Regions from separate parts of the Pedobacter antarcticus genome, predicted to be linked through region 3. Evidence: riboswitches for the same ligand, from Rfam matches in the RefSeq annotation. Region 3 holds a riboswitch; each other region holds the start of a gene.
The links. A riboswitch is a leader RNA that binds a small molecule or an ion and turns the genes downstream of it on or off. The one in region 3 is predicted to bind S-adenosylmethionine.

Region 1: another riboswitch for S-adenosylmethionine. It lies ahead of BLR53_RS13540 (TlpA disulfide reductase family protein); the one in region 3 lies ahead of BLR53_RS00910 (SusC/RagA family TonB-linked outer membrane protein).
Region 2: another riboswitch for S-adenosylmethionine. It lies ahead of BLR53_RS02120 (O-acetylhomoserine aminocarboxypropyltransferase/cysteine synthase family protein); the one in region 3 lies ahead of BLR53_RS00910 (SusC/RagA family TonB-linked outer membrane protein).

What each region holds. Positions count from the first base shown of each region.
Region 1 is NZ_FNGZ01000006.1:122,853-133,105, forward strand. Features, by position in the region: gene BLR53_RS13510 (patatin-like phospholipase family protein) at 1-2,195, opposite strand, end outside; gene BLR53_RS13515 (TspO/MBR family protein) at 2,219-2,713, opposite strand; gene BLR53_RS13520 (acyl-CoA thioesterase) at 2,832-3,380, shown strand; gene BLR53_RS13525 (glycerol-3-phosphate dehydrogenase/oxidase) at 3,410-4,993, shown strand; gene glpK (glycerol kinase GlpK) at 5,003-6,511, shown strand; gene BLR53_RS13535 (MIP/aquaporin family protein) at 6,559-7,284, shown strand; SAM riboswitch class I at 7,398-7,507, shown strand; gene BLR53_RS13540 (TlpA disulfide reductase family protein) at 7,592-8,584, shown strand; gene BLR53_RS13545 (SusC/RagA family TonB-linked outer membrane protein) at 8,944-10,253, shown strand, end outside.
Region 2 is NZ_FNGZ01000001.1:515,504-525,756, reverse strand. Features, by position in the region: gene mutS (DNA mismatch repair protein MutS) at 1-2,431, opposite strand, end outside; gene BLR53_RS02140 (menaquinone biosynthetic enzyme MqnA/MqnD family protein) at 2,522-3,247, opposite strand; gene mqnE (aminofutalosine synthase MqnE) at 3,311-4,507, opposite strand; gene BLR53_RS02130 (lipocalin family protein) at 4,687-5,181, opposite strand; gene BLR53_RS02125 (trans-sulfuration enzyme family protein) at 5,247-6,362, shown strand; SAM riboswitch class I at 6,504-6,616, shown strand; gene BLR53_RS02120 (O-acetylhomoserine aminocarboxypropyltransferase/cysteine synthase family protein) at 6,838-8,142, shown strand; gene BLR53_RS02115 (homoserine O-acetyltransferase family protein) at 8,168-9,226, shown strand; gene BLR53_RS02110 (homoserine dehydrogenase) at 9,227-10,253, shown strand, end outside.
Region 3 is NZ_FNGZ01000001.1:200,830-211,082, forward strand. Features, by position in the region: gene BLR53_RS00885 (amidohydrolase) at 1-261, shown strand, start outside; gene BLR53_RS00890 (MFS transporter) at 265-1,455, shown strand; gene BLR53_RS00895 (hypothetical protein) at 1,602-2,174, opposite strand; gene BLR53_RS00900 (hypothetical protein) at 2,538-3,089, shown strand; gene BLR53_RS00905 (hypothetical protein) at 3,108-3,341, opposite strand; SAM riboswitch class I at 3,480-3,587, shown strand; gene BLR53_RS00910 (SusC/RagA family TonB-linked outer membrane protein) at 3,884-7,057, shown strand; gene BLR53_RS00915 (SusD/RagB family nutrient-binding outer membrane lipoprotein) at 7,068-8,501, shown strand; gene efp (elongation factor P) at 8,598-9,158, opposite strand; gene BLR53_RS00925 (outer membrane beta-barrel family protein) at 9,337-10,253, shown strand, end outside.

The sequences.
Region 1 (10,253 bases), on a different contig from region 3:
AGACCTGCAGTTCCAGCATAATGCAGATTTCTGAAATGTGCCTGACTACGTGCATTTTGGAGACCGTTCTGTTTAATTTCCTGATAGGGTAGAAACAAAAATCCTTCTACCCTGAAGCTGAAGTTTTTACGGAGCTGAAATACGTTTTTAAGGCCGCCTGCCAAATAAGTTCTTGCCCTGAAGTTTTCCAGGAACAACGATCTGCTATCTTGTAGCGGGTAGAAGGCCGGGGCAGCCAGTAGAGAAGAATAATAGGTTGAGAATAATGGCTGTGTTGAAAGTACGCCCTCAAGCAGATAACCTAAACTGTAATTCCTGCTATGAAAGAAGTAGTTTTCGTCACTTACTTTAATGCTAAGCCAGTCCCGGTTTCTACGGTGTATTTCTTCAAAATCTGCACTGGACAGTTTGCTTAGAATATTGCCGGGAGTGTAACTTTCCTTGCCGGTGAAGTAATTCAGACTGATCAGGAAATTTCTGCCGCTTGAAGCATATTGCTTACGGTTAAAGGTCATTTGCTCGAAATTAAGGGAGACGCGGCCGCCGTTAAATATAGTTTTATCAAGCACATCACCTATTTGAAAAGTATTATTGGGGCTGTACCGGTCATTGTTACTGATCAGGGAACCGCCTAAAGTAATTTTGGTATTTCTGTTCAATGGAATACCTGCCATCAGTTGAATATTCCTGTCGGACTGTTCAATGTAAGTCGGACTCGGATTCTCAATAAAAATCTTGCTGGTGTTGTAGTAGTTAAAATGGTTGTAGGTCATTGAGCCGGCCAAAAAGAAAGGTAGTTTGGAGGGGAAATCAATTCTCCCGTTTAGCTGAACAGACTCATAAAAACGACCGGAATAGAAATTCGCACCGAAGGTGTAAGCTTTACGGCCGAGGTAGTTATATTGCAGTCCCAGAAAAACATTACTGATCGGCCGGGTAGAAATATTCCCGCCCAGCTCTACCTTGAAGCTTTTTTTAGGCTGGGCAAGGATTTCAAACGTGTAACTGTCAGAATCCTGATTATAGACGATATTTGGATATATAGTCTCAAAAGTTTCATCTGCTACCAGTTTATAATAACCCTGTTTGATATCTGAAAGGTCAAAAGTAGGCTTGTCTCTTTTGAAAAGACGCTCAATATATTTTTTCTGCAGCTCATTAACCCCACTCACTTTGACCTTGTCAAAAACCAGTAATGGTTTTTTATTATTGAATTCATTCCGGCGGATTGCAAGTTCAGCTGGGTGTGTGCGGCGGCTGGTCATTTTAAGTAACCGGGGCATATCAGCCATTGTAGCTTCATAACCTTTCTGGATGAGGGCGGACACGGGGGTGAAATTGCCGGACGTGAAATCCTGGAGTTCAGGTTGTATATAAATACCATTCTTTCCCACTAGTGTTGAGTCAGACCGGGAGAGGAACATATAGAGCATTAACCTGTTCATCAGACGATCATCACTATTTTTTGGATATTCCTTAAAGTTTTTGGAAGATACATTAACACCAATAATATGATCTGGTTTAAATTCATCCTTCATCACATCAGCAGGAAAATTATTATATAGTCCACCATCAAAGACATACTGATTGTCCAGTTTGATTGGTCTGTAAATCAATGGGACGGTCATCGTTGCACGGACGGCTTCGGCAAGACTTCCTTTTTTTACTACAATGCTGCTCTGTGAAAAGATATCAGAAACCATGCAGCGGTATGGGACGAACAGGTTATCAAAATTGTCCTTTGAAATTGCTGAAGCCTGTGATAACATTTCCAGTAATGCGAAGTTTAATGGGATGTCATTGATTAAAATAGGGCGGAAGCTGATCCGGAGCGCGGTGTCTACTGTTAGTTTCGCAGCAAGCATAGAAGCGTTGGGGTTGCTTTTCTGAAAATAAAAGCTGTAATCGCTTTTGTACCTGCCGGTAACCCAGTCCTGAAAATCTGGGGATAATGCGATTTTTTCGATTTGAAGCGGAGAATAACCCGCTGCGTAGAGAGCCCCCACTATGCCGCCCATAGAGGTGCCGGTAATGTAGTCGATGGGAATGCCATTTTCTTCCAGGGCTTTAAGTGCGCCTATATGTGCGAGTCCTTTTGCACCACCACCACTGAGTACCAGTCCAACCTTCTGGGCCTGTGAGCTGATACTTAGAAAGCAGAGCAGTAGCAGTAATATGGTCTTTATATGGATCACATTCCTAAAATACAGGTTTTAAATCAGAACGAATTCAAAATATAGATATTATAAGTCAGCAGTGCAGCAAAACTTACCCAGAGAAAATAAGGGATAAATATTAAACCCGCGATTTTGTCGATTTTATAGAAAATGAGACCATTAACCAGAATGGCGATTAACAGTGCGACAATCTCGAAAAGTGCAGCCCCTATCAAATGGTGGTAGAAAAAGAGATACGACCAGCATAAATTTAGTATCAGTTGGATAGCATAAATAGCAATAGTTCTAGGGAAATGGGCAATCTGTTCCCTTTTAATCCAGATCCGGTATGCAGCTATACCAATTGCGATAAACAATACCGACCAAATAGGACCAAATAGCCAGTTGGGCGGATTAAATGCAGGTTTAGCTAAACCCGGATACCATGTTCTGACAGATGAAACGGTCAGAAGACCACCGGCTAATCCAATAGAGACAGTGATGAGCAAATTAACAACTAGCGGGATGAACTGGATCTTGCCGTTCTGATTTTTCATAGGATTGTAGCTGAAGATTATAAGGTACCAGACAGATCCGGATCTTTCAAAAAGAACATATCGGTTTTAGAATCAAAACTATAAAGAAAAAACATAAATTGCCTATAAAAGTATTGCTATGGAAGGATATAAGACCGTAAAGGCCTCTCAAACAACTTTAACAGAATTGATGATCCCCTCTTATTCTAATTTCGGAGGAAAAATACATGGTGGTTTAATTTTAAGCCTGATGGATAAAGTCGCTTATGTCTGTGCAGCAAAACATGCAGACGGCTATTGTATAACCGCTTCGATAGATGTGGTAAATTTTCTGGAGCCTGTAGAAGTTGGGGAGTTACTGTCTTTGATGGCATCGGTTAACTATGTGGGCAGAACTTCGATTGTAATTGGTATCAGGGTTATTTCTGAAAATCTCAAAACACAGGTAATCAAACACACCAACACCAGTTATTTTACGATGGTTGCAATGGGCGATGACCATAAACCCAGAGAGGTTCCTGGACTCATTTTAAAAAGTCAGGACGATATCCGGCGTTTCGCTCAGGCGATGAAACGAAAAAAAAGGAAAGCAATTATTGCAAAAGAAGAAGAGGCCATGCACGCCGGTTTTGATGATGTATCCTGCAGGGAAGAGCTGCTGGAGGAACGGTGTGTACTTGAAGTGTAATCTATTTTCATAAACAGAATATAAAAACTATGCAAACTGACAGGAAACAACTGATTGAAATACTGGATGACCAGCAGCAACTTTGGGACGTTATTATCGTAGGTGGGGGAGCGACAGGACTGGGGACAGCAGTTGATGCAGCGAGCAGGGGACTAAAGACCCTATTGCTGGAGCAGGCTGATTTTGCAAAGGGTACCTCCAGCCGGAGTACTAAACTGGTGCATGGTGGAGTCAGATACCTTGCACAGGGAAATATCGGTCTGGTGCGAGAAGCGCTTTATGAGAGAGGTTTGCTACTTAAGAATGCAGCCCATCTGGTTAAGAACGAAGTTTTTGTAATTCCTAATTATACCTGGTGGTCAGGACCTTTTTATACTATTGGTTTGTCTGTATACGACCTGCTTGCCGGGAAACTTGGATTTGGAAGAGCACGTCATTTATCCCGGACTGAAATAGTGAATGCAATTCCAACAATAAATCAACAGAAACTTCATGGCGGAGTCAGTTATCATGATGGACAGTTTGACGATTCACGACTCGCTGTAAACCTGGCCCAGACAGCACTGGAGCAAGGGGCAACTGTATTAAACTATTTCCGGGTGGAAGGTCTGGTTAAGGATGTAAAAGGAAAGATTTCAGGCGTTCGTGCCACAGATAAAGAAACAGGAAAGCAGTATACGCTAAAGAGCAGATCTGTTGTCAATGCCACAGGTGTTTTTGTTGACGAGCTGCTGCAAGATGACCAGCCGGGACGAAAATCCCTGGTCAGATCCAGTCAGGGAATCCATCTCGTTGTTGATCGTAGCTTTATGCCTGCAGATCAGGCGATCATGATTCCGCATACCGAAGACGGAAGAGTATTATTTATGGTACCATGGCATGATAAACTCGTGCTGGGTACAACCGATACGCCGTTGAATGAACACCGGTTGGAACCGGTTGCACTCGAAGAAGAAATAGATTTCGTATTGCGTACTACTGCCACTTACCTGCTTAAAGCGCCCCTGCGTAAAGATGTACTAAGTGTTTTTGCAGGTCTGCGTCCCTTGGCAGCGCCCGAAGAGGGATCAACTAAAACCAAAGAAATTTCAAGAAGTCATAAGCTACTGGTTAGTAAATCAGGACTGATCACGATGACTGGAGGAAAATGGACTACTTACAGGAGGATGGCAGAAGATACAGTCAATCAGATATACAGGACCGCTCAGCTACCTCCGGAGAATTGTAAAACGAAAAATCTGCCTATACATGGCAGTCAGACTGGATTAGACGTGACAAAGCCTTTGTCGGTGTATGGTACGGACCTGCCTCAACTGCTTAAATTGGCAGAGGAAAACCCGGTATGGAAAACTCAGATCCACCCGCGTTTACCCTTTATTCAGGCACAGGTTATCTGGGCTGTCCGTCATGAAATGGCGAGAACAGTCGAAGATGTGCTTGCAAGGAGAATAAGGATGCTGTTTCTGGATGCCAGAGCAGCGATAGATTCCGCTGCCGGAGTAGCTGCGCTGATGGCAAAAGAGCTGAATTATGATCTGAGCTGGGAAGACCAGCAAAAGCAGGAGTTTGTTCAACTTGCTCAAAACTATTTATTAGAGCCATACCAACCTTAATATCATCTTATGGAAAAATTCATCTTAGCTCTTGACCAGGGCACTACAAGTTCACGTGCTATTATTTTCGATCATACTGGAAAAGTAAGGTCTGTAGTCCAGAAGGAATTCACACAGATATTTCCGCAATCAGGCTGGGTAGAACATGACCCTACGGAAATTTGGGCAACGCAAGCAGGAGTTGCTGCAGAGGCCACAGTAAAAATGGGGATTAATGGAAAGCAAATCGCGGCGATTGGAATTACCAATCAGCGGGAAACAACGATTGTATGGGACAGAAATACCGGTATACCTATTTATAATGCTATTGTCTGGCAGGATCGCAGAACCGCACCCTTTTGTGAGGCATTGCAGCGTCAGGGAAAGACAGAGCTGGTACGGGACAAGACCGGATTAGTAATTGATGCCTATTTTTCTGCGTCTAAAATTAACTGGATACTTGAGAATGTCGCTGGTGCGCGCGAAAAAGCAGAAGCTGGAGAACTGGTCTTTGGAACAGTAGATACCTGGCTGGTCTGGAATTTTACCCGTGGAGAAGTCCATGTTACAGATATTACCAATGCCAGCAGAACAATGCTGTTTAATATCCGCACGCAGGAATGGGATCAGGAACTATTGGACTTATTTGATATCCCTGCATCTATGCTTCCTGAGGTTAAACAGAGCAGCGAAATTTATGGGGAGACCAAGACTACCATCTTTGCTTCAAAAATCCCAATAGCCGGAATTGCCGGCGACCAGCATGCCGCATTATTCGGACAGATGTGCCTGGATAAAGCCATGGTTAAAAACACCTATGGAACCGGATGTTTTATGCTGATGAATATAGGTGAGGAGTTTATCGCCTCTAAAAATAACTTGCTGACCACTGTTGCCTGGAAGATTGACGGAAAGATCCAGTATGCGTTTGAGGGTAGTATTTTTATAGGGGGCGCAGTCGTTCAATGGCTGCGTGATGGGCTCGGTATTATCCAGAATTCCGCAGATGTAGAGAAACTGGCTTTGAGTGTAAAGGACAACGGGGGCGTGTATTTTGTACCCGCCTTTGCGGGACTGGGAGCGCCGTATTGGAAACCTGACGTCAGGGGAACCATAGTTGGGTTAAGCAGGGGCGCTACTTCAGGCCATATCGCAAGGGCTGCAATAGAATCCATTGCTTTTCAGACCATGGATGTATTGAAAGCAATGGAAGCAGATTCGGGGATGCCGATAAAGGAATTGCGGGTTGACGGAGGTGCAACAGCTAATGACTTGCTGATGCAGTTCCAGGCAAATCTTCTAGGCTGTAATGTGATCCGGCCTTCTATAGTGGAGACGACTGCATTAGGGGCAGCCTACCTGGCAGGACTGGCGGTAGGCTACTGGGAAAGCGTTGACGAGATTAGTCAGCAATGGCAGTCGGAAAAAGTATTCGAGCCACAGGGCGGATCGGATAAGCTTAAAAATGCAATTAAAGGATGGAAGAGAGCTGTGCATGCAGCGCAAAGCTGGAACGATGAATTACCGGAAGACGTGTAATTTAATTTTCAACCGGGCAATATAATTTTCCATTTATACAATCAGATATGACACCTTTTGCAGCTGAATTTTTAGGGACAATGGTCCTGATATTACTGGGTGATGGCGTGGTAGCCAATGTCCTTTTAAATGATACGAAAGGCCAGAATAGTGGCTGGATTGTAATTACAACAGCGTGGGCTCTGGCTGTTTTTACAGGGGTTACAATCGCCGGGCCCTATAGCGGAGCACATCTGAGCCCTGCGGTAACGTTCGGACTCGCGGTTGCCGGCAAATTCCCATGGGCTGATGTGCTCAGTTATATGACGGCGCAGATGCTGGGCGCAATGGCGGGTGCATTATTGGTGTGGGTGGTCTACGCAGATCATTTTAAAAGAACCAATTCGGCACCTTTAATCCTGGCTGTGTTCTGTACAGGGCCAGCGATAAGAAACTACTTTTCTAATACATTAAGTGAAATTATCGGGGCGTTTGTTCTGATCTTCACCGTTTTTTACATCACCAGGGCGCAGATTACAGAGACTAAAACAGCGATAGGGTTGGGTACTGTTGGTGCAATTCCGGTTGCATTTGTGGTATGGGCAATTGGATTATCTTTAGGTGGAACTACTGGTTATGCGATCAATCCGGTAAGGGATCTTGGACCAAGAATTATACATGCTTTATTACCTATTAAGAATAAAGGAGGAAGTGACTGGTCATATGCATGGGTTCCTGTAGCAGGGCCAATGATCGGGGCAGGATTAGCAGCATTACTTTATCTCAGTTTATAATTTTTTTGGTCAAAAAATGCATTTTTGGAGTGTTTTCAATATTTTAAAATAATATCTATTGATTTAGTAGTATATTTTTATATCTTTGACCTGGTAATTAAAAATACCGACTATACTTATAAAGAAAGACTGAGGGAATGGCCCTGTAACGTCTTGGCAACCTCCGCTCCTGCTGCAGGAATGAAAGGTGCTAATTCCAGCTCCGAGAGGAGAAATATAAGTAATGTAGTTTACCCCGTTTGAAGGTAATGAAGCATTATTATTTTTCTGGAGTTTAACAGTATAGTTAACCTTAAAAGAAGATAAAATGAAAAGAACGCTACAAATCTTAACTGCAGGCTTACTACTAAGCACTTTGTCTTTACAGGCAGCGGATAAAAAACCACTAACGCTTACAGGTACTGTACCCGGTTTGAAATCTGGTAAAATCTATTTGCAGAAATTTTACAACAAATCTTTTATCACTATCGATTCAGCGAGTCTGAATGAGGGGAAGTTCCAGTTTAAAACACAATTGGAGCTGCCGGAACTCTACGGCGTAACGCTTTATAAAGATCAAAGTCCTTTTTATTTATTTCTGGAAAGCGGAGCGGTAAATGTGGAGCTGGACACAGCTGCTTATTACAGAGGATCCAAAGTAACAGGGTCACCCTCACAAGATCTGTTCGCTGCTTATAAAAAAGAAAGAAATGTCGACGTGTCAGCGTTTATCAAAGCTAATCCCGCTTCGATTGTTTCAGCTTATATCTTATACCGCGACTTCTCTTATAGATTAAGCCCTGAAGAAATTAAGACAAATATTGCACTGCTTGACCCTTCCCTGAAAAACACACCCTATGTAAATGTTCTGAATGAGCTGGTTACCGTATTGGGAAATGTGAGTGTAGGAAAAAAAGCACCGGATTTTCATTCGGTTACTCCAGAAGGAAAAACAGTAAATCTGCGCGATTTTCAGGGTAAATATGTGCTGGTAGATTTTTGGGCTGCCTGGTGTCCTCCATGTAGAAAAGAGAATCCAAATCTGGTAGCTGCCTATAAACAGTATAATGATAAAGGTTTTGAGATTTTAGGTGTTTCATTGGACAAAACCAAAGAAGCCTGGGAAAAGGCTATCAAAGATGACCATTTAGCTTGGACGCAGGTCTCAGACCTTGCTTTCTGGGATAGTGCGCCAGCGAAATTATATGGTGTAAGAGCCATTCCTTCCAATGTCTTGTTAGATCCTCAGGGTGTCATTGTTGGCAGAAACCTTCGCGGAGAAGAATTACAGCAAAAATTAAAAGAACTTTTCGATAAATAATCCAGACACAAAAAACACCCTTTATATTAACCTCAATAAACATGACTCAGAACCAAATTAATTCCAGGTCTCTCCCTGCTGTGCAGACGTCGATTAATCTTATTACACTTTCTCCAGTTTCTCTTGATTGCATGACTCCCATGCGATGTTGTATGATGGCATAATCCTGCCTCATACAAGCCGTATTACGGCTTTTCATTTCTAATTTCAGCTATAAAATGATGCGCCCGAATAGGGGGCCAGGGATAGCTATATCTATTATTTCGTGTGAAAATTCCGGGTTGGAACTGTAGCGTGGCTTTGCTATGCCATCCATCTACCTGTTTGAATTCATACCTGTTTCTTATAAATCAGCTTAAATGAAAACAAAATTACTATTTATAATTTGGGTCCTATTCGCTCTGGAAGTCCAGGCGCAGGACAGGACCATTACTGGTAAAGTGGTTGATCAGACTGATCAGCAGCCTTTACCAGGAGTGAGTATCAGGGTTTCAGGGCAGAAGTCCGGAACATTAACCAATACTGACGGGACATTCAGTATTCGTGTTGCTGAAGCAGAAAAAAGTCTTTTATTCAGCTATATCGGATACTTAGGTAAAACCGTTCAGCTTAGGGATATCGGTAAAGTGATTGCACTGGAGCCCGATCTTCAGCAACTTAGCGAAGTAGTTGTAACAGGCTACAGTACCCAGGAACGTAAGTTTATCGCTGGTTCTATTACCACATTAAAAGGAGAGGACCTGACTGCAACCGGCGGATCTGGATTCAATCAACTTATTCAGGGTAAAGCTGCCGGCGTACAGGTATCTTCCAACTCCGGTGTTCCTGGTGGAGGTATCACTTTCCGGATTCGTGGAAATAACTCGATAAATGCATCTGTAGAACCATTATATGTTATCGATGGTGTATTTGTAAATAGTAGCAATTCCATCAGGGCCGGTCTGGGTAACCAGACTGCATCAAACCCACTTGCAGATATTAACCCTGAAGATATCGAATCATTGGTTATCCTTAAAGATGCCAGTGCAACAGCCATCTACGGATCTATGGGCGCTAATGGAGTTGTGCTGGTCACGACTAAGCGCGGTAGTTTAAACACTAAAGCGAAAATCAACCTGAGTACTTATCAGGGCTGGTCTGAAGCTGTAAATAAATTCAAGAGCGTTAGTGGCGCTGAGACAGCGATGCTGGCTAATGAGGCGGTGCTGAATACAGGACTGGATCAGAAGAAAGATCCTTCCACTATTGTGCTTCCGTTCGCAGATCCGACTTCCCAGCCCACATATGACCGTGTAAGCGGACTGTTCAGAACTGCAAAAACTTCAAATTACGAAGTATCTGCACAAGGAGGTTCTGCAACAAGTACCTACTATACTGGTGTAGGCTATCTAAAACAAGAGAGTGTAGTGAAGCCTTCGGATTTTGAAAGATTTACCGGGCGTTTCAATTATGACAACCGGTTAACCGATAGATTAAAAATTGGAACCAGCTTTAATTTTACCAGGACTGAAAGAGCATTGAGTGGAAGTGATAATAATCCGACTGGTGTAATTAACTCAGCCATTTTCCCAAGGTCATATTTGCCTATCTACAAGCCAGATGGAACGTATGCCCGTTATGGAAGTTTTGATAACCACCTGGCACTGATAGAAAACCTGGATAACCATGC
Region 2 (10,253 bases), 310 kb from region 3:
TTTGTCCTTCAGTTCTGTCAATTTCCAGTTTCTTAAGGATTTCGTTAGCTCTGTTTAGTAGTTTAGGTGGCATACCGGCAAGCTTTGCCACATGAATACCGAAACTATGTTCACTACCGCCCGGAACCAGCTTGCGCAGAAAAATTACTTTACCGGCCATCTCTTTCACGGAGACATTGTAGTTTCTGATCCTGTTCATCGTTGCAGCCAGTTCATTCAGTTCATGATAATGGGTTGCAAAGAGTGTTTTGGGTCTTGCTGAGGGGTGAGTATGCAGAAATTCTGCAATAGCCCAGGCAATGGATATTCCGTCGTATGTACTCGTTCCCCTGCCAATCTCATCCAGCAGAATCAGGCTCCTGTCTGAAATATTATTTAGAATACTCGCCGTCTCATTCATCTCTACCATGAATGTACTTTCTCCAGCTGATAAATTGTCAGATGCACCTACGCGCGTAAATATCTTATCTACCAGACCGATAGCAGCAGATTTTGCAGGGACGAAACAACCCATCTGCGCCATGAGCACGATAAGACCTGTCTGACGAAGGATCGCAGATTTACCAGACATATTTGGCCCGGTTATAATAATAATCTGTTGGGTATCATTATCAAGGAATACGTCGTTGGTAATATATTCCTCCCCTATTTTCAGTCTTTTTTCGATAACAGGATGTCTTCCGCCTTTAATATCCAGCGCTCTGGAGTTATCTAATATTGGCTTGACATAGTGATTTTGTAAACTTAGCTGCGCAAAACATAACAGGACGTCCAGTTGCGCAATTAAGTTTGCATTTTGCTGTATTGGTCTGATATAGCTTGCAACCTGCAACATTAAAGCTTCATATAATCTAACTTCAATCTGCTGAATCTTATCTTCGGCACCAAGAATTTGTTCTTCGTATTCCTTCAGCTCAGGCGTAATATATCTTTCGGCATTAACCAGGGTTTGTTTTCGTGTCCAGTCAGAAGGAACCTTATCCTTATGGGTATGGGTTACTTCCAGATAATAGCCGAAGACATTGTTAAACGAAATTTTCAGCGAAGGTATGCCAGTACTAGCTGCTTCTCTCTTTTGGATTTCGACAAGAAAATCTTTACCCCCTGTAGAAATTGCCCGTAGTCTGTCTAATTCCTGATCCACCCCATCTGCAATGACATTACCTTTCACCAGAAGAGCGGGTGGTTCCTGTTGCAGCTCAATTTCCAACTTCTCGCGAATGCTCAGACATGGATCGAGCTGTGAAGCAAGTTGCATCAGATACGGGTTATTGGTTTCGAGCGCTTTTTCTTTGATAAGCTCAATCTGATATAACGACTTTTTTAATTGACAAAGTTCTCTGGGGCCGCAACGGAGCAAGCCAACCTTGGAAATTAAACGTTCCAGATCCCCTATCAGCTTTACAGGAGTAAGCAGGTCTTCCAGCAAGGTATCCTGTTCAATCAGGTATTCAACCATCCCCAGACGTTCCTGAATAGGCTTCAATTCTTTAAGCGGCATAACAATCCACTTATGCAGCATTCTAGCACCCATTGGAGTCGAAGTCTGATCCAGCACATTAAATAATGTCACTGCATTTTCGTTTGCCGAACTAACCAGCTCCAGATTTCTGATAGTGAATCTGTCCAGCCATAAATATCGGTCTTCTTCTATCCGGGAAATAGAGGTTATATGTTTAAGATTTCTGTGCTCAGTCTCATTTAGGTAATGTAGTACAATACCGGAGGCAACTAAACCTGTAAGCAGTTTTTCAACACCAAAACCTTTCAGCGAGGTAACTTCGAAATGCTTAGTTAATACTTCATCGGCATAATCGGATGTAAAAGCCCAGTCTTCCAGTGCATACGTGTAGAATCTGTCGCCGAAGAGCTCAAAAAACTCCTGGCGTTTACTTTTCTGAAAGATAACTTCAGTCGGCTTAAACCCCTGTAATAGTTTATCAATGTATTCTGCATTTCCCTGTGCAACATGAAACTCTCCTGTAGAGATGTCCAGGAAAGAAATCCCAATTGCATTTTTATCAAGGAAGATCGCTGCAAGGTAATTATTAGACTTTTGACTAAGGATATTATCACTATATGCGACGCCGGGAGTAACCAATTCGGTTACGCCGCGCTTAACGATAGTTTTGGTAGTTTTTGGATCTTCCAGCTGATCGCAGATCGCAACCCGCTGACCAGCCCTGACTAACTTAGAAAGATAATTGTCCAGGGAGTGGTGAGGGAAGCCGGCAAGCTCTATATAGGCTGCAGATCCATTTGCACGCCTGGTTAATACAATCCCTAAAATCTGGGAGGTTTTAATAGCATCTTCTCCGAATGTCTCATAAAAATCTCCTACTCTGAACAATAATAATGCACCCGGGTATTTTGCTTTGATCGCATTATACTGCTGCATTAACGGTGTCTCTTTCGTTTTATCTTTAGCCAAAATGTTATATAAAATTACAAAGCTGTAAATATACTATCTAGGGATTAGCTTTGTGCTTTTTTTTGCAATTTCAAGCTAATCTGATACGAATTATAAAGCAGCAATATAATTAAGGAAGAGTTGCAGAGCCTCTCTCTTGGCGGCAGTAAGCTCAAAGTCAAGTTTGTGCATCAGATAATCTTCCATATCGAAACCAGAAACTTCAGGCAGGCCTTTTATTACTTCCTTTCTCGAATCCAGGCCTTTTTTTAAAGCCCGATTGAAAGCAGCTATAAATTCAGCATCTATTTTTTTATTGGCGACCCATGCAGCATAAACAAAAGGAAGACCGGTAAACGTCATCCATTCTTCACCCATATCATAAACATAGGGATACTTATCTTTCTGGCCGAATGTGCGGTCTCCGATCAGTACAATAGCATCAGTAACCGCATCTGGTTCAGTTGTGAAGGATACGTCTTTTTTGAAATGAAATTTAAGCAGTACCCTGGATAAATTGTTAGAAGTTCTGGAATGTGCATCCAAACGTAAAGTACGAATATCTTCTACTGGTAAATGACTAAAAATAAACACAGAGTTGACTGCACCAACCGAGCCGATACAATAATCTGAAATAATATGCGGATCGGCAATTAATGGAATCGCCGCTACAGGGATCAGTCCGATATCTACGGTACCATCAATTACTTTAGCAGCACAATCAGTTGGAATATCAAGGCTCAGGTCAATCTCTTGTAAGATTGGGGAATGTTCAATTCCGTAAATGAAGGGTTTAGTATTAGTATAGGAAACAGCTGAAATACGTATCTTATTCAATGTTATATGCTTATAATGGCTATAACCTTTTGGGGTTATAAACTCATGTTTTGAATTTTTATCCTAGGAATTAATTACCGGAAGTTTATAGAACTGAGGTTTAACATCTTCCTCAAATTCCACATTTGTATAATCGGTAACAACATTATAAAGCGTATCCCTTTCAATCGGTTCACGTTTAACCTGTTTAATGAGATTAACAAGCTCTCTGGTACTCATACCAGGATGCTGCTCTTCTGCCCCGGCCATCGAATAAATCTTAGTCGTATCATCCAAGGTGCCATCAATGTCATCAACGCCAAAATTTAGAGATAATTGAGCTGTTTCTCTACTAATCATCGCCCAATAGGCCTTAATGTGATCAAAATTATCCATATAAATCCTCGCAATTGCGTAGTTACGAAGGTCTTCTATAACTGAAACCTCGGGCACATGATCCATCTGATTATTCTGATTACGGAATTTCAACGGAATAAATGCCTGAAAACCAACTGTTTTATCCTGTAGTTGTCTCAAACGCTCCATATGATCTACTCTGTGCCAGTACTCTTCTATATGGCCATAAAGCATCGTCGCATTTGTACGCATTCCAATCTTGTGAGCTTGTTCATGGATATCCAGCCACTGCTCTGCGTTACATTTATCGTTTGCAATCTTCTCTCGCACCTCGGGATGGAAGATTTCTGCACCACCACCCGGCATAGAGTCCAGTCCGGCATCCTGCATATACTTCATACCATCATAGTGGCTGAGTTTCGCTTTTTTAAAGATATAATAATACTCCACGGGAGTTAATGCCTTAATGTGAAGGTCGGGACGGTGTGCCTTAGACCTGCGGAAAAATTCGGCATAAAAGTCGAGGTTCTGCTTTGGAACGACGCCACCGGTAATGTGTACTTCAGTTACAGGTTCATTATCATATTTTTTCAACGCGTCGATCATGGCGTCGACACTCATTTCCCAGCCTTCTTCTTTGTTCTTAATTAAACGTGAATAGGAACAGAAGTTACAACTGTATACACAAACATTCGTCGGTTCTATATGAAAATTACGGTTAAAGAAAGTACGGTTACCATGTCTTTTCTCTCTGATATAATTAGCCAGTACACCCAAATAACCTAGTTCCGCATACTTATAAAGATATACTCCGTCATCAAAGGAAATTCTCTCTTCGCGCTCTACTTTCTCTGCGATGGCCAATAGTTCTGGAGACAGATCTTTATCGGAAATCAGGAAAGCGAGTTTTTGTGTCGTGTCCATTTATTATCAATTATAAAGTCAAAAGTAAGATAAAAACATCAGAAGATGGTTCCAGAGGCTGTTTTGGCTGTCAGTTTTGTGTCATAGCTATACCATAACAACGCTTTCGAAAAATCAGGACATGAAAAAGGCCGATCATGATGTGATGATCAGCCTTTGAAAATTGCGTTTATAGCGTGTTATTTCGCTGCTTTAGTGTAGTTCAAAACAATATATGCAGAAGAACTACCGTATTCAACAGGTGACTTCAAAGTCAGGTTATTGTCGTCGGCGTGTGAAAGGATAAGTCTGTAACCTTCTGTTACATTTTTCGCTTTATCACCTTCATTCAGTTTTTTAAACTGGAAAGTCTCGTCAGCAGTACTCACAGACCAGAAAATGTCCTGAGTTCTGCTCGGGCAATCAGTAGTTCCAGGCAGCATATAAGAACCATTTCCACTGTTTGTCAATCTCCAGGTACTACCTATAAAACATTTATAAGATGCTTCATTAAACAGTGATTTCACATTCGCTGCCGGTACTCCCTCAAACGTAATATCATTTAATACCCAGTTTCCAGTCACATTTCCTCTTTTCAGGCTAGCACCTGCGGAAGCATTTTTTGTGGATGAACAACTCTGTAAAACCATCAATGAACTGCATAAAATGGCTGCTATTACTAATATTCTTTTCATATACTTGTGTTTTTGAAAGTCAACTTACACAAACCCTGCCAAAAACCCTATTTAACAGAAATTCTATGCATAACAAAACTACAGCCATCCACGGAGGAAATATAACACCAAGTGCAACCGGAGATGTGACTCCTGCAATTAGTTTATCTACAACTTTTTACAGAGACGAAAACGGCGGATACCCGGGCGGACACATGTATAGCCGTGTCAGCAATCCGAACCGTACTGCTTTAGAGACAATATTGGCAAAACTGGAGAAAGGAACAGAATCCTGTGCATTTTCATCAGGTAATACCGCTGGAATGGCAGCGTTCCAGGCTCTAGCGCCGGGAAGCCATATTATTGCCCCCGACGATATGTACTGGGGTTTTAAAAAACAACTGCTGTCTATTTTCGAAGGGATCCTGGAGATTGATTTTATAGATCTGACTAAGCCTGAACTCGTCTCCCCAGCGATCAAATCAAATACGGTGATGATCTGGACAGAAACACCCTCTAATCCACTCCTTAAAATCACTGATCTCACGGCCATTTCTAAGATCGCAAAGTCGCATCAACTGATTCTGGCCTGTGATAACACTTTCGCCTCTCCATGTTTCCAAAATCCAATTTTGCAGGGAGCAGATCTGGTAATGCATTCTACTACCAAATATATAGGCGGCCACAGTGATGTACTCGGCGGTGTCCTGATTACAGCTGGTCCTTCTGCTTATTGGGACAAGATCAGGAATATTCAGCAGATTGGCGGTGCAGTTCCTTCCCCTTTCGACTGCTTTCTGTTACTGAGAAGTTTAAAAACTCTTCATTACCGGATGAAAGGTCATGCTGAAAACGCATTACTTTTTGCTCAGTATCTGGAAGCGCACCCGTTAATTGAAAAAGTGTATTACCCTGGTTTACCTTCACACCCACAATATGAAGTCGCTGTTAAACAAATGACAGGCTTTTCCGGAATGCTGTCTGTGTTGGTTAAGGGCGATGGAGAAAATGCTAAAAAAGTAGTTAATAAAGTTCATCTGTTCGCTCAAGCTACCAGTCTTGGCGGTGTAGAAAGTTTAATTGAGCATCGGGCCTCAGTAGAGGGTCCTGACACAAAAACGCCACAGAATTTAATTCGGATATCTATTGGACTTGAAGATGTAAACGATCTGATTGCCGATTTCGAGCAGGCTTTACGCTAAAAATGAGTTTAAAACTCAACAATAAACTATTGCAAATGAGTGTTTTGTGAGTAATTCAAAATTTAATTTTGGATATTAATCACAGAACACTACATTTGTAACCATAAAGCGAGAGCTTTTCAAGTCAGCCTGCACAGGTTTGATTTATAAAGAAGTGGCGAGAGACAGGCTCCTAGACCCACTGGCAACCCTCCCAAATGGAGAAGGTGCCAATTCCTGACCAGACAGCATATTGCTGATTGGAAAGATAAATTTAGACAAATGAAAATTACAATGCCTCTAGCGCGAATGCGCAAAACTTCTTTAAATATTATTAAGCTTGCTTACGTACACAATTATATGTGTTGTTGCGCTGAATAATAAAAACTAATTCCGACCATTTTTCCCGGAAAGCCTCTGAACGAGGTTCTGATAAGCATGCTTTGCTGTATAAATCACCCTACACTTCATTTTACAACCTTAAAAACCCAAATATATGTCAGCCAACTATAAATTTGAAACCTTACAGATCCACGCAGGACAAGAAATCGATCCAACGACAGGGTCAAGAGCAGTCCCTATCTACCAAACTACTTCTTATGGTTTTAAAAGTGCCGAGCATGGTGCAAATCTATTTGCGCTAAAAGAATTCGGTAATATATATACCAGACTGATGAATCCGACAACGGATGTATTTGAAAAAAGAATTGCCGCATTGGAAGGTGGAGTTGCCGCATTGGCAGTCTCTTCAGGTCAGGCAGCTCAATTTATTGCATTGAGTAATTTTCTGCAGGCTGGTGACAATTTCGTCTCTTCGCCTCATTTATATGGTGGGACCTACAATCAATTTAAAGTCGCCTTTAAAAGACTGGGTATCAATGCAAAATTTGCAGCCACTGATCAGGTTGAGGATTTTGAAGCTCAAATAGATAATAATACAAAAGGAATTTACCTGGAAAGTATTGGGAACCCTTCCTTCAGTATACCTGATTTTGAAAAATTAGCATTACTGGCGCAAAAATACGACATCCCATTAGTCGTCGACAATACTTTTGGTGCTGCAGGTTATTTGTTTAAACCTTTAGAACATGGTGCTCATATCGTCGTACAATCCGCTACTAAATGGATCGGCGGACACGGTACAAGTGTTGGCGGAGTGATCGTTGATGGCGGTAATTACAACTGGGGAAATGGAAAGTTCGAACAATTCAGTAAGCCTTCTCCAGGATATCACGGACTAGTTTTCAGTGACGTATTCGGTGTGAATAGTGAACTGGGAAATATTCAGTTTATTATCCGGGCGAGGGTTGAAGGCTTAAGAGACTTTGGTCCGTCACAATCTCCTTTTAACTCTTTTCTTTTGATTCAAGGATTGGAAACACTTTCACTTCGTGTTCAAAGACATGTAGATAATGCGTTGGCCTTGGCTAACTGGCTGGAAAACCACGAAGCGGTCAAAAAAGTATATTATCCCGGACTGGAAAGCAGCCCATATCACCTCAATGCTAAGAAATACCTTAAAAACGGGTTCGGTGCTGTATTATCTTTCGAACTGGAAGGCGATAAAGACCAGACGATTAACTTCGTAAACTCTTTAGAATTAGTTAGCCATCTGGCAAATGTGGGTGATGCAAAAACATTAATTATCCAACCGTCTGCCACTACACATCAGCAACTTAATGATGAGGAGCAACTGGCTGCCGGGATCACTCCACAATTACTGCGTGTGTCTGTCGGAATTGAACATATCGACGATATCAAAGCAGACTTTGAACAAGCTTTCGAAAAAATAAAATTATAGTAATCCATTGCAAGAACAAGCCTATATGTCATCTAACCATATTTTCAATTACCATAAGCTTTTTAAACTCGAGAACGGAAAAAAGGTCCGTGGTTTACAGATTGCCTATCATACATATGGTAAATTAAATGCCGATAAATCAAATGTAATATGGGCTTGTCATGCACTAACCGCAAATGCAGATGTTCTGGACTGGTGGAAAGGTCTTTTCGGCGAAAACTCATTATTTAATCCGGAAGAACATTTTATTATCTGTGCAAATGTATTGGGTTCGCATTATGGGACTACCAATCCGCTGAGTACAAATCCGGTTACTGGTCTGCCCTATTACCTTTCCTTCCCGGAATTTGGTATAAGAGACATCGTTAAAGCGCACCAGTTGCTCGCCGATGACCTTGGCATCCGTAAACTTAAGGTATTAATTGGTGGTTCACTCGGTGGGCAGCAGGCAATGGAATGGGCAGTAAGCAATCCTGATTTTACTGAAAACCTGATACTTATTGCGACGAATGCTTTCCATTCCCCATGGGGAATAGCTTTCAATGAAAGTCAGCGCCTGGCGATCACTACAGACCGCACATTTTTTGCCCAGAGCCCTAATGGCGGTTTAAAAGGTCTTAAAGCAGCCAGAAGCATTGCCTTACTTTCCTATCGTACTTACGACGCTTATGTTGCGACACAGGTGGAGAGTGTAAACGAGAAGACGGACGGCTTTCGGGCATCATCTTATCAGAATTATCAGGGTGAGAAGCTGTGTAAACGTTTCAATGCTTACAGCTACTGGTATCTGACCAAGGCTATGGACAGTCATAATGTTGGCCGGGGCAGAAAAAGCGTTGCAGAAGCACTGCAGCAAATTAAAGCCGATACCCTGGTAATTGGAATACCTAATGATTTGTTGTTTCCACTTTGTGAACAGGAGTATCTCGCAAACCATATCCCTCATGCCAAATTCCAGAAACTTCTATCTGCTTATGGCCATGATGGCTTTCTGATTGAAACCGACGAACTAACTAATATCATAGGCAATTTCCTAAAGGAAAATGCAAAAAATAAAATTGTTAAACTTCATAAAACAGCATAGATGAGCACGAAACTAAAAATAGGAATTTTTGGATTTGGTGTCGTTGGCCAGGGATTACATGATATTATCCGTGGACAAGACCTGAACCTGGAAATTATTAAAATCGCTATAAAGAACCCAAATAAGAAGAGATCACTGGATAGTAGTCTTTTTACGACCGATCATGATGAAATACTGGATAATCCGGATATCAATACCATCGTCGAATTAATTGATGATGCAGATGCTGCTTTCAAGATTGTTAAAAAGGCACTGAGCACTGGTAAACATGTAGTGTCGGCGAACAAAAAAATGATTGCTAACCATTTGGAAGAACTGGTTAAATTACAGGAATTACACGGAACCTCACTACTTTATGAAGGCGCAGTTTGCGGAAGTATTCCTATCATTCGTAATCTGGAGGAATATTATGATAACGAACTCCTGCACGGAATAAGCGGAATTTTTAATGGATCATCCAACTATATTCTCTCCAAAATATTCAATGAGAATATGCCCTATGATGTTGCATTAAAACAAGCTCAGGATTTAGGATTCGCCGAAACCGATCCAATTATGGACGTTGGCGGATACGATCCTAAATTTAAACTTGCTATTGCAACTGCGCATGCATACGGTCTGTTTATTGACCCGGATAAAATATTGAACATTGGTATCCAGAATTTATCGGAGCAGGATATTCAGTATGCAAGGGAAAAGAACTTTAAAATAAAGTTGGTTCCGACTGCAAGAAAGATCAGCACTAAGCAGGTGATTACCTACGTACTTCCCAAATTTGTTAAGTCTGATGATTTCCTTTACAACGTGGAAAATGAATATAACGGAGTAACTGTTCAGGCAGCTTTCGCCGACAAGCAATTTTTCTTCGGGAAGGGAGCTGGCGGTCACCCTACCGGTGCGGCAGTGTTGTCAGACATAGCAGCATTAAGATATGGATACAAGTATGAATACAAAAAATTCCACCAGCATAACGGCCTGATCCATACCGATCAGGTGAATATTGAGGTTTACCTGCGCTATACCCATG
Region 3 (10,253 bases):
ACATTTGGAAGTGGTAGTATATTGCAGAAAACGAATCTTTCTGCACAGTTATACGGGTATCGTAATGAGTTCGACCTTTCCAGAAGTCTGAGATTGGCTACTCATCATGTTCTGCCATTAGACGACAAAGGAAATCAGGTTTGGCCGAAGGCTGGTGATACAGCAGATTTCGTGCTTATAGATGCTAGTTGTTCAGCAGAAGCGGTTTCCAGAATATCACCCGTGAAATCGTTGGTCCATCGTGGAAATATTGTATACTAAATAATGAAACAGAATAAACCAGAACTCACTAAGACTACATTATGGCTAATGACTATTGCCAGCGGGCTGGTGGTTGGAAATAACTATTATAACCAGCCTTTATTGGGTTTGATCGCCAGAGATCTGTCTGTGACTGAAAGTCAGGTGAGCAATATTGCAATGCTTACACAAGTAGGTTACGCATTTGGATTACTCTTCATTGTCCCTCTGGGTGATATGTTTCTTAGAAAACGGCTTATTCTGATTGATTTTTGTTTTATCATCCTTTCCTTGCTCGGAATGACCTTAGCTCCAAACCTCGGTTGGCTGTTACTTGCAAGTTTTACAGTTGGTTTTACCTCGGTAATCCCACAGATGTTTGTTCCGATGGCTGCAGAACTAGCCAAAAGAGAAAAGCAGAGCTCTGCAATCGGGATGGTTATGAGCGGGTTGTTAATTGGTATTCTCTTGTCTCGAGTGGTCAGTGGCTTTGTCGGGGATTTATGGGGTTGGAAAGCGATGTACTATATTGCTGCAGCACTGATGGTAATCCTGGCTGGAATGGTCGCTGTAAAATTACCTGAAGTTCCGCCGTCATTTAAAGGCAGTTATACTGCTTTGATGAAATCCCTTATTCATTTGACCAGAACTCAGCCCGTACTTCGCCTTGCAGCATTCCGCGGAGCGGTGGGCTTCGCTGCATTCAGTGCATTCTGGACGATATTGGTGTTTCATTTGAAGGGTCCGCCATTTTATGCGGGCGCTGCAGTTGCCGGATCATTTGGAATAATTGGTGCCGCCGGTGCGCTGGCAGCAGCACTAGTCGGTAGAATTAGTAAAAGCGTAAAACCTTTCACTATTGTTCTGGCAGCAATTATGATGCTTATTTTGAGTTGGGTAGTTTTCTATTTTGCCGGGTATACATATATCGGGCTAATTTGCGGCATAATACTTATTGATCTGGGTTTACAATCCATGCATATTATGAATCAGGCTGGTTTTTTTGCCTTAAATCTGGGAGCGACCAATCGCCTGAATACAGTTTATATGTTTAGTTACTTTATAGGTGGTTCGATAGGTACTTATCTGGCATCTTTAGCCTGGGGATATTACCAATGGGATGGGGTCGTTATGGTTGGTTTATTTTTTACGTTTCTGGCTCTTGGAGCGCATTTGCTATACGGGAGAGTTGACCTGACCGTTGACGACAATTGAGGAAATTTTAGTGCAATGTTCCTTCTATATCGAGAAATTTCATCGTGACAGCGGGGGAGATTTCATCACTTGTATGTTGAGTATACTCAAGTTTACATTTAGTTGTATAGCTAAATGTAAACTTATATCCTGGGTTCTGTTTTAATTTATTTTCTCAGCAAGTATGATTTCTTAATCTTAAACAAGTGGTTTTTGCTCATATTAAGCAACTTAGCTAATATCGCTGCATTAACCCTGAACAGAACTGATCTCTGGTTTTTAGCAAAGGCGTTAAATCTTTCTTTCGCATTTGTCATTCGGAGCAGGATCTCTCTTTCTTTGGCTAAATGAAGGCTTTCTTCCTGTATTTCTAAAAATAGCTTACATAAATATGGACTGTCCCGAAGTATCAATTCCGCTGTATTCATCTCTAGTGCATACACCCGTGATTCTTCAATTGCCTGTATATTTTCTTCGAATGGTAACTGATTGGAAAAGACCCCGGCAGGCGATATAAATCCGTTGTCGATTATCCAGGAAGGATAGGTTAGTTCGTTGATGATGCAGCTACCCATCACCAGTCCCTCTTCTACATAGTATAAAGTAGGATATGAATATCCACTGTTGTCCAGTGACATTCCCTTTCTGACTGTAAGTTCTACAAAAAGATCTTTGAAGGCCGTAATATCGTGGAACTGGGTAGCCCGCATAGACAATAATTTTTTATGTAGTTCTTGCATAGTACAATTAAGCAAATATCTTTTATATAAAAGATAACATTTGATTCTATTTGAACATGATCATAGTTTTTGTTGAAATTTTTCCTATTTAAAATCTAACTAACTCTACAAATACTAAATACCTATATAGTATTTTGTATATTTCCCCATAGATGCATTCATTTTGCGTAAGCAACTGGTTAAAGCTTCATCCAAATTCCTTATCTGGCAAAATGGAAAAGTCGATCAGGCTTGAGCTGTGAGTTTAGGTTGGACTGAGAAAAAAATCTATCAATTTCTAAAGCTCTTAAGGTTTTATATAGCGAATATCCTGTTTAGTTTATCTTTGTCTCCGCAATAATGCCGAGCTCAATAGCTATTTGAATGAAATCTGTTAAAAAATGTGACCTATCTGTATTCGTGTTGATTTTCTTTTGCTGTTTATCTTTTACCCTATCTGCACAGGAATCCAGAAGTGGTGCGCGTAAGCTTTCAGACAGACCATATTTTCTGGAACACGAGCTAAAAAGTAAGGATAGCCTGTTTGCCGTAGACACTCTTACGCTCAAAACGTATATCACATTTGACAGTCTTGATGTGGAATTGCTGAAAGCACCTGTATTAAGGGAGATTTTATTAGGAGAAGCCAGGATTGGCAGGCCCGCAACTTATCAGACAATGGTAACTTATATAGCTTACTACCGGCAGACAGTCGCTTACAGAGAGTTTCGTGAAAATTTGTCGCTATTTAAACGAATGGAATCTCTGAAAGTAAACCCTTTGAATTGGGAAATGGACAAGGTGCTTTTTAACCGCCTTGGGTTTACTGAAAGCGATCTGGAAGATTTTAAGTCCTACATTTCGTCTCCTGAACATGCTGATATGAACTATAAGCAGGCCTATATAGGTTACATGAATGAAATAATGGCCTTATAAATGTAAATTAACTATTGATTAATCCTTGTCTTGTGTTGGTGTGGTTAACATTTCCTTCCCACTTCCTTTGCTGTTTCTTCGGACTTCCTTCGCTGTTCCTTCGGTCAGAATCGAATAAGGAGCGAGGGAAAAGCGGATGATTTTTAAATGAAAATCGACCAAATGCAAAACTGTATACTTTCTTCCGGAGAAAATATAGCGGCCTGATAAAGCGAAGCTGAAAAAGCTTAATAAAAAGCTTTTTATTTTCATCGGTCAGCTTATTAGGCTACTAATTAAATAGTCAAATATAGCTGGCTATTATGCGCAGATAAAAAATATTCAAATAAATTCTACAGAATAAGTAGTTTTTAAATTATGAATGATATATTTGCCCCGGTTATTTTAAAGAACTTATCAAGAAAGGTGGAGGGAATGGCCCTTTGAAGCCTTAGCAACCGTCCGTGAAAATGGAAATGGTGCTAATTCCATCCCGGGACAGCCCGGGGTAGTTAAGTCAGTTGAATGCAAATAATTTATGTCTGACATAAACGCAAGCACTTCTGATTTTCAGCGGTGTTTTTTTTTGCCGCTTTTAATTGTATTGGATGTTTAATTTAAATGAGTACAGATGTAAAAACATTACCTAAGAGTGATCTACCCTCAGCCAGACCGGATTACGTTTACGTATTGGCTGTCTGGACAAACAAATTTTAAAGACACCTCCTGTTATATTTCGAGTTTAAAAAAAAGCGGACGTAAGCCGCAGTGGGATTGGTATGTCTAAATTTTCTTATCATCAATAATCAATAATTATGTTTAAAAGTATAAAACTGTCAGCGATACTCTTCCTGATATTGCTTTCACAACTGACTTTCGCACAGGATACCACTATTAAAGGAGTTGTTAAAGCCTCCACGGGGGAGACATTACCGGGTGTGTCCGTAGCCCTTAAAGGCTCCTCTCAGGTGGTTGCTACAGACATCAACGGCTCTTTTTCTATTGTCGCGCCGGACAGAAGCATACTGGTGTTTTCTTATATAGGTTTTCAAGTACAGGAACTCCAGATTAATAGAAATGCAGGCGCATTACTGGTCACATTACAGCCGACTGAAAATGCGCTTAATGAAGTTGTCGTGACCGCACTGGGTATTAACAGGCAAAAAAAATCATTGGGGTATGCCGTGCAGGAAATCAAGGGTCAGGATTTGGCGGAGGCGAAAGAAACGAATTTAGTTAATGCGCTGGCTGGAAAAATCGCCGGTGTGAGAGTAACGAACAGTCAGGGAGACATGGGTTCCTCAAGAGTGGTGATACGTGGGGAAACCTCCATTTCAGGAAATAACCAGCCTCTGTTCGTAGTAGATGGGATTCCGGTGGATAATTCTCAATTGAATTCTGCAGGTGCACGTGATTATGCTAATGCCATTTCGGACATTAATGCAGACGATATAGAATCGATCAGCGTACTGAAGGGGCCAAATGCAGCTGCGCTTTATGGATCGCGTGCTGCGGCTGGTGTCATCATCATTAAAACGAAGACTGGTAAATCAAAACGAGGAGTGGGCATCACAGTAAATTCCAATACTGTGCTGGAGACTATTGCTACATTGCCTGTTTATCAAAATGCATTTGGCCAGGGTTCTGAAGGCCTGTTCAGTTATGTAGATGGAAAAGGAAAGGGTCTGAATGATGGGGTCGATGAAAGCTGGGGACCAAGAATGGATGGACGTTTATTGCCTCAGTTCTTTTCTAAAGGTGTCGCGGTTCCATTTGTCGCACACCCGGATAATGTACGTGATTTCTTTCAGACAGGATATTCATTGAATAATGGTATTGCAATTGCAGATGCAACTGAGAAATTTGATTACCGGTTATCATATAATAATTTAAAACAGGTCGGTGTAGTTCCGAATTCAGGTCAGGGAAAAAATTCAGTGACCTTGAACACAACATTAAGGCTTACACCGAAATTGAGTCTCACCGCCAATGCTAATTATAGCAAACTTGGCTCAGACAATCTTCCTGGAACTGGTGGCTCAAGGTCTACGAGTACAATGCTTCAGTTCGCTTGGTTTGGAAGACAGGTAGATATTAATGAGCTCAAAAATTATCTGGATGAAGACGGAAATACGTTCAACTGGAATAATAGCTACTATTCTAATCCTTACTGGGTTGCCTACGAAAATACGGTGTCCCAAAACAGAAACCGTTTAATTGGAAGCGTAGGTCTGAATTACAAAATTATTGATGGTCTGGACTTTAATTTTCGTACAGGTACAGATTATTATAATGACCGCAGAAAGGTTCGTGTAGCTTACGGTACGAACGGATCGCCTTTCGGCTCTTATACAGAAAGTGCTTTCACTGTTAGTGAGACTAATACAGATGGGACGCTGAATCTTAATAAAAAACTAAGTTCTGACTTTACACTAGAAGCACTCGTAGGGGCAAATATCCGGTCGAGGTATATCGAGCAGAATGATCAGAGTGCACCGCGTCTTGCAGTAGCCGGTTTGTATGCGCTGAATAACTCACGTGATCCGCTCACTTCGTCAAATATTTATAATAAGCTGAAATCTTACAGTATTTATTCTTCCGCGCAACTTGGTTTCAGAAATTATCTTTTTGCAAATATTACGGCACGTAATGATTGGTCTTCTACTTTACCGGCGCAAAACCGGTCTTATTTTTATCCTTCATTTAACGGAAGCTTTGTTTTAACGGAGGCTCTGGATATTAAGAGTGAGGTACTTGATTACGCCAAAATTCGCGGAGGCTGGTCTAAAGTTGGTAAAGATGCAGATCCTTACCGTTTAATTAACACTTACGGTTTTAGTGCCCCATTTGGGTCCAATCCACAGTTGAGTCCTTCCACAACAGATCTTAACCCTAATTTAAAACCGGAAACAACGACTTCAACTGAATTAGGAGCAGAAGCGAGTTTCTTTAACAAAAGAGTCCGTTTGGACCTGAGTTTATATAATACAAATAGTTATGATCAGATCTTGAGCGTAGATGTGAGTCAGAGCACGGGTTTTAAGTCTAAACTGCTGAATGCCGGAAAGATAAATAACAAAGGTATTGAGGTTCAATTAGGTGTAACTCCTGTTAAAAAAGCTTTCACCTGGGATGTTGATGTTAATTTTGCGGCGAACAGGAGCAGAGTCATTTCACTGGATGATGCCGGACTTCTGCAAAATTACGTAGTTGCTACTAACTCTGCTCAGGTAATTGCGTCTGTTGGACAGCCTTATGGTACCTTATTTGGAAATGCTTTTCTGAGAGATGCCGGCGGAAATATTATCGTTAACTCTACAGGCGCGCCACAAACAGATCCCTCTAAAAAGGTATTGGGAAAATATACACCAGATTGGATAGGTGGCATTTCAAATACTTTTAGTTATAAAGGACTAAGCCTTGGTGTACTTATCGATGCGAGTATCGGAGGTTCAATTTACAATGGCACTTATGCTACTGGTACTTATACAGGTGTATTGGCATCTACACTTCCGGGAAGGGGCGCCGAATTTGGCGGCATATCGTATTACTATCCGGATAATAAAAAAGCTAATGGTACTGTCCGGGTGGGCAATGGGGCTGCTGCTCCAACTGGCGCTGTTGTTTATGATGATGGTATCGTATTTAATGGTGTGAGTGCCGACGGTAAGCCAAATGAAAAAGTTCTGCCTGCACAGCAATATTATAAGTCATTCCGTACAATAGATGAGGCCAATATTTTTGATGCTTCTTATGTCAAATTAAGAGAGGTGAAATTGAGCTATAATTTACCAGCCAAATGGATTCGTCCTTTAAATCTTCAGGGAGTCTCAGTTTCTTTAGTTGGCCGTAATCTTCTGATAATTCACCGCAACGTTACTGACATAGATCCTGAAGTTGCTTTTAATACCGGAAACGGGCAGGGACTGGAAAGTTTGTCAAATCCGACGACACGAAGCTACGGCTTCAACATTAACATCAAAATTTAATAATCTGGACATGAAAAATAATAAACTATATATCATAGCTGCACTGGCATTCTCCCTGGCGTCCTGCGCAAAGGAACTGGATAAAATTAATATCAATCCAAATGCAACTGAAAAAGCACAGCCTGATTATCTGTTGACAGGCGCAATTAAAAACACAGCAGATGTATATTGGGGAACTACCAATAATATGAATTCAAGCCTGCTTTTTTCTCAGCAATTTGCAAAGGTTCAATATACAGAGGAAGATCGCTTTATCTATTCGAATAGTAGTTTGACTACATTGTGGTCAAATGGTTATTCTCAAGGTATCATTGCTTTTAACAAGATAATCGAAGCCGGCGATGCACAGGATAATCCGAATTACCGGGGCGTTGGCCTGGTCTTACGTTCATGGGTGTTTCTTCTGCTGACAGATGCGTATGGCGATGTGCCTTATACAGAGGCCGGGAAACTAAACGAGTTTATTACGCCTGCTTATGACAAACAAAAAGATATATATTTCGGCTTGCTGGAAGATCTGAAAGCCGCTAAAACGGTACTCAATCCGGCTGGCAAGGCAATCGGAGGCGATATTATTTATAATGGAGATATTTCGCGCTGGAAAAAACTGGCTAACTCACTCCGGGTCCGGATTGCACTGCGTATCGCAGACCGGGAACCTGCAAAAGCAAAACAAGTATTTGATGAGATTAAGGCAGATAATGATGCATTGATTAGTGAGAATGCAGATATAGCACAGTTAATTTATCAGACCTCTCCTCAACAGAATCCGATTAGCGCACAGTTTGAAACCCGTGACGATTACCGGATCAGCAAAACAATCGTCGATAAGTTGTCCGAGCTTAAAGATCCCAGACTAGCAGTTTATGCCAGTAAGACGCAGACGCCTACACCAGAAGAGTATGTTGGTTTACCAAACGGACTAACGAACTCTGAAGCGAGTGCATTAGGTTTTGCAAAGGTATCTAAGCCAGGCGCTTACTTTCTTTTACCTCAGGCCCCGGCTGTAATCTTCAGTTATGCAGAATTACTGTTTGACAGGGCAGAAGCTGCCGCCAGGGGATTCACAACTGAAAATGCTGCAGATCTTTATCAGCAGGGGATTAAAGCGTCTTTCAGACAGTATAATATTTCTGATGCCGCTGCGGCAGCTTATGTAGCTCAGCCCTTCGCTCAATATGATCCGGGTAACTACAAGAAATCAATCGGTGAACAAAAATGGCTGGCTTTATTTGGGCAGGGCCTTGAGGCCTGGGCCGAGAGGCGCAGGTTGGATTATCCGGTGCTGAAAGCCTCGGTTAACACGGTTTTAAATGGCGAAATTCCGGTACGTTTCATTTACCCCGGAACAGAACAATCTTTAAATATTCAAAGCTATAAAAATGCAGTTGCGAGCCAGGGTCCCGACCTGCTGACCACTAAGTTATGGTTTGATGTGAATTAGCTGAAAGGCCAATTCTGAGTCATAAAAATGCCCCCGGAAAGTGTCTCACTTTTTGGGGGCATTTTAGGATATCCGTGATGCTTTTTTGAATGTAAATTATTTTACACGCTCTATGTATTCACCTGTACGGGTGTCTATTTTAACTTTATCACCTTGATTCACAAACAAAGGTACCTTAACTTCGACTCCATTTTCTAATGTGGCATATTTTAATGCACCTGAAGAAGTATCACCTTTTACAGCTGGTTCCGCATAAGTAATTTCCAGTTCTACAAAATTCGGTGTAAGGGCCATAATAGGTTCTTCGCTTTCAAAAGAAACCACTACGCTCATTCCTTCTTTTAAATATTTAGCAGCCGGTCCAAATAATGCTTTAGGAATGTTAAACTGATCAAATGTTTCATTATCCATTACCACAAAATAATCACCGTCTTCATACAGGTATTGATAGTCATTGGTTTCAACACGGCATATTTCCACCTGCTCATCTGTTCCTAAACGTGCTTCAACTATTTTTCCGGTTTTAATATTACGGAATTTACCTAAGTAGAAAGCTCCGCCTTTACCTGGTGTACGGTGAATGAATTCTGTAACTGTTACCAGTTCACTGTTGTAACGTAAAATATTTCCTACTTTAATTTCAGATGCCTTTGCCATAAAGAATATAATTGTAAAATTTGAGCCTAAAGATAAATGCTTTTTTGAATTTATAAGATTAATCTGATCAGAATAGTCTCAAGCCAATTTTTTATTTGTCTTCTCCGAAAATCCCTATATTGTAGAGGAATTCTTTAATCTAAAGAATGTCAGCCTCTTAAAACCTAATATTTATTGTATGCACAAAATTCTACAAGCGGGATTACTTCTTCTCCTTCCTCATGCTGTCTCAGCTCAACTATCCTTAAAAGGTAAGGTTAGCAACGAAAATAAAGAACCCGTGGAATTGGCAATAGTCAGTATTAAAAAAGGCAACGTGATAATCGGAAATACTATCACAGACAGTTTAGGCCATTATCAATTTCCGGATCTTAAAAATGGAGCGTATACTATTTCGGTGAAGAATATAGCTTTTAAGGATACTACCTTTCTTGCTGTGGTCGATGCAAATACCTTACCTGATATTTCTCTGCGTCGTATTGGCGACCTGAAAGAAGTGGTTGTAACAGCCAAAAAGCCTGTTTTTCAACGTGAAATTGATCGCCTGCGTTTTAATGTCGGAGAAACGGACCTGGTGTTCGGAAACAATATCTGGGATGTTATTGAAAAAACACCACTGGTAAATGTTTCCTCGGACGGAACCATACAGATCAGCGGTACTTCAGGTGCGATTGTATACATTAATAATAAGCGAAAAGTGCTTAGCGGTAATGCGCTGAAAAATTATTTAAGCAGTATTCCGTCAGATAATCTGGATGCAATTGAAGTTATAACTACACCACCGAGCAAATACGATGCAGAAGGTGGCGCAGGAATTATTAACATCCTGACCAAAAAGAATAAGGAAGAGGGGCTGGTCGGGAATACCGTGCTTAGTTCCAGGCAGACTGCCGTTAATTCGCAGGGTGCCAGTGTCTATTTGAATAACCGTCAGGGGAAATGGAATGTATACTCAGATTTTTCTATGGGTAACCGGAGCAGGCAGCCTGAGTTTAAAAAAGATATATATTATCCTGCCTCCGGTACGAAAAGTCTTTTACACCGGAATATTACCTCTAATACTGATTTTCAGAACCTATATCCCGGTGCGAATCT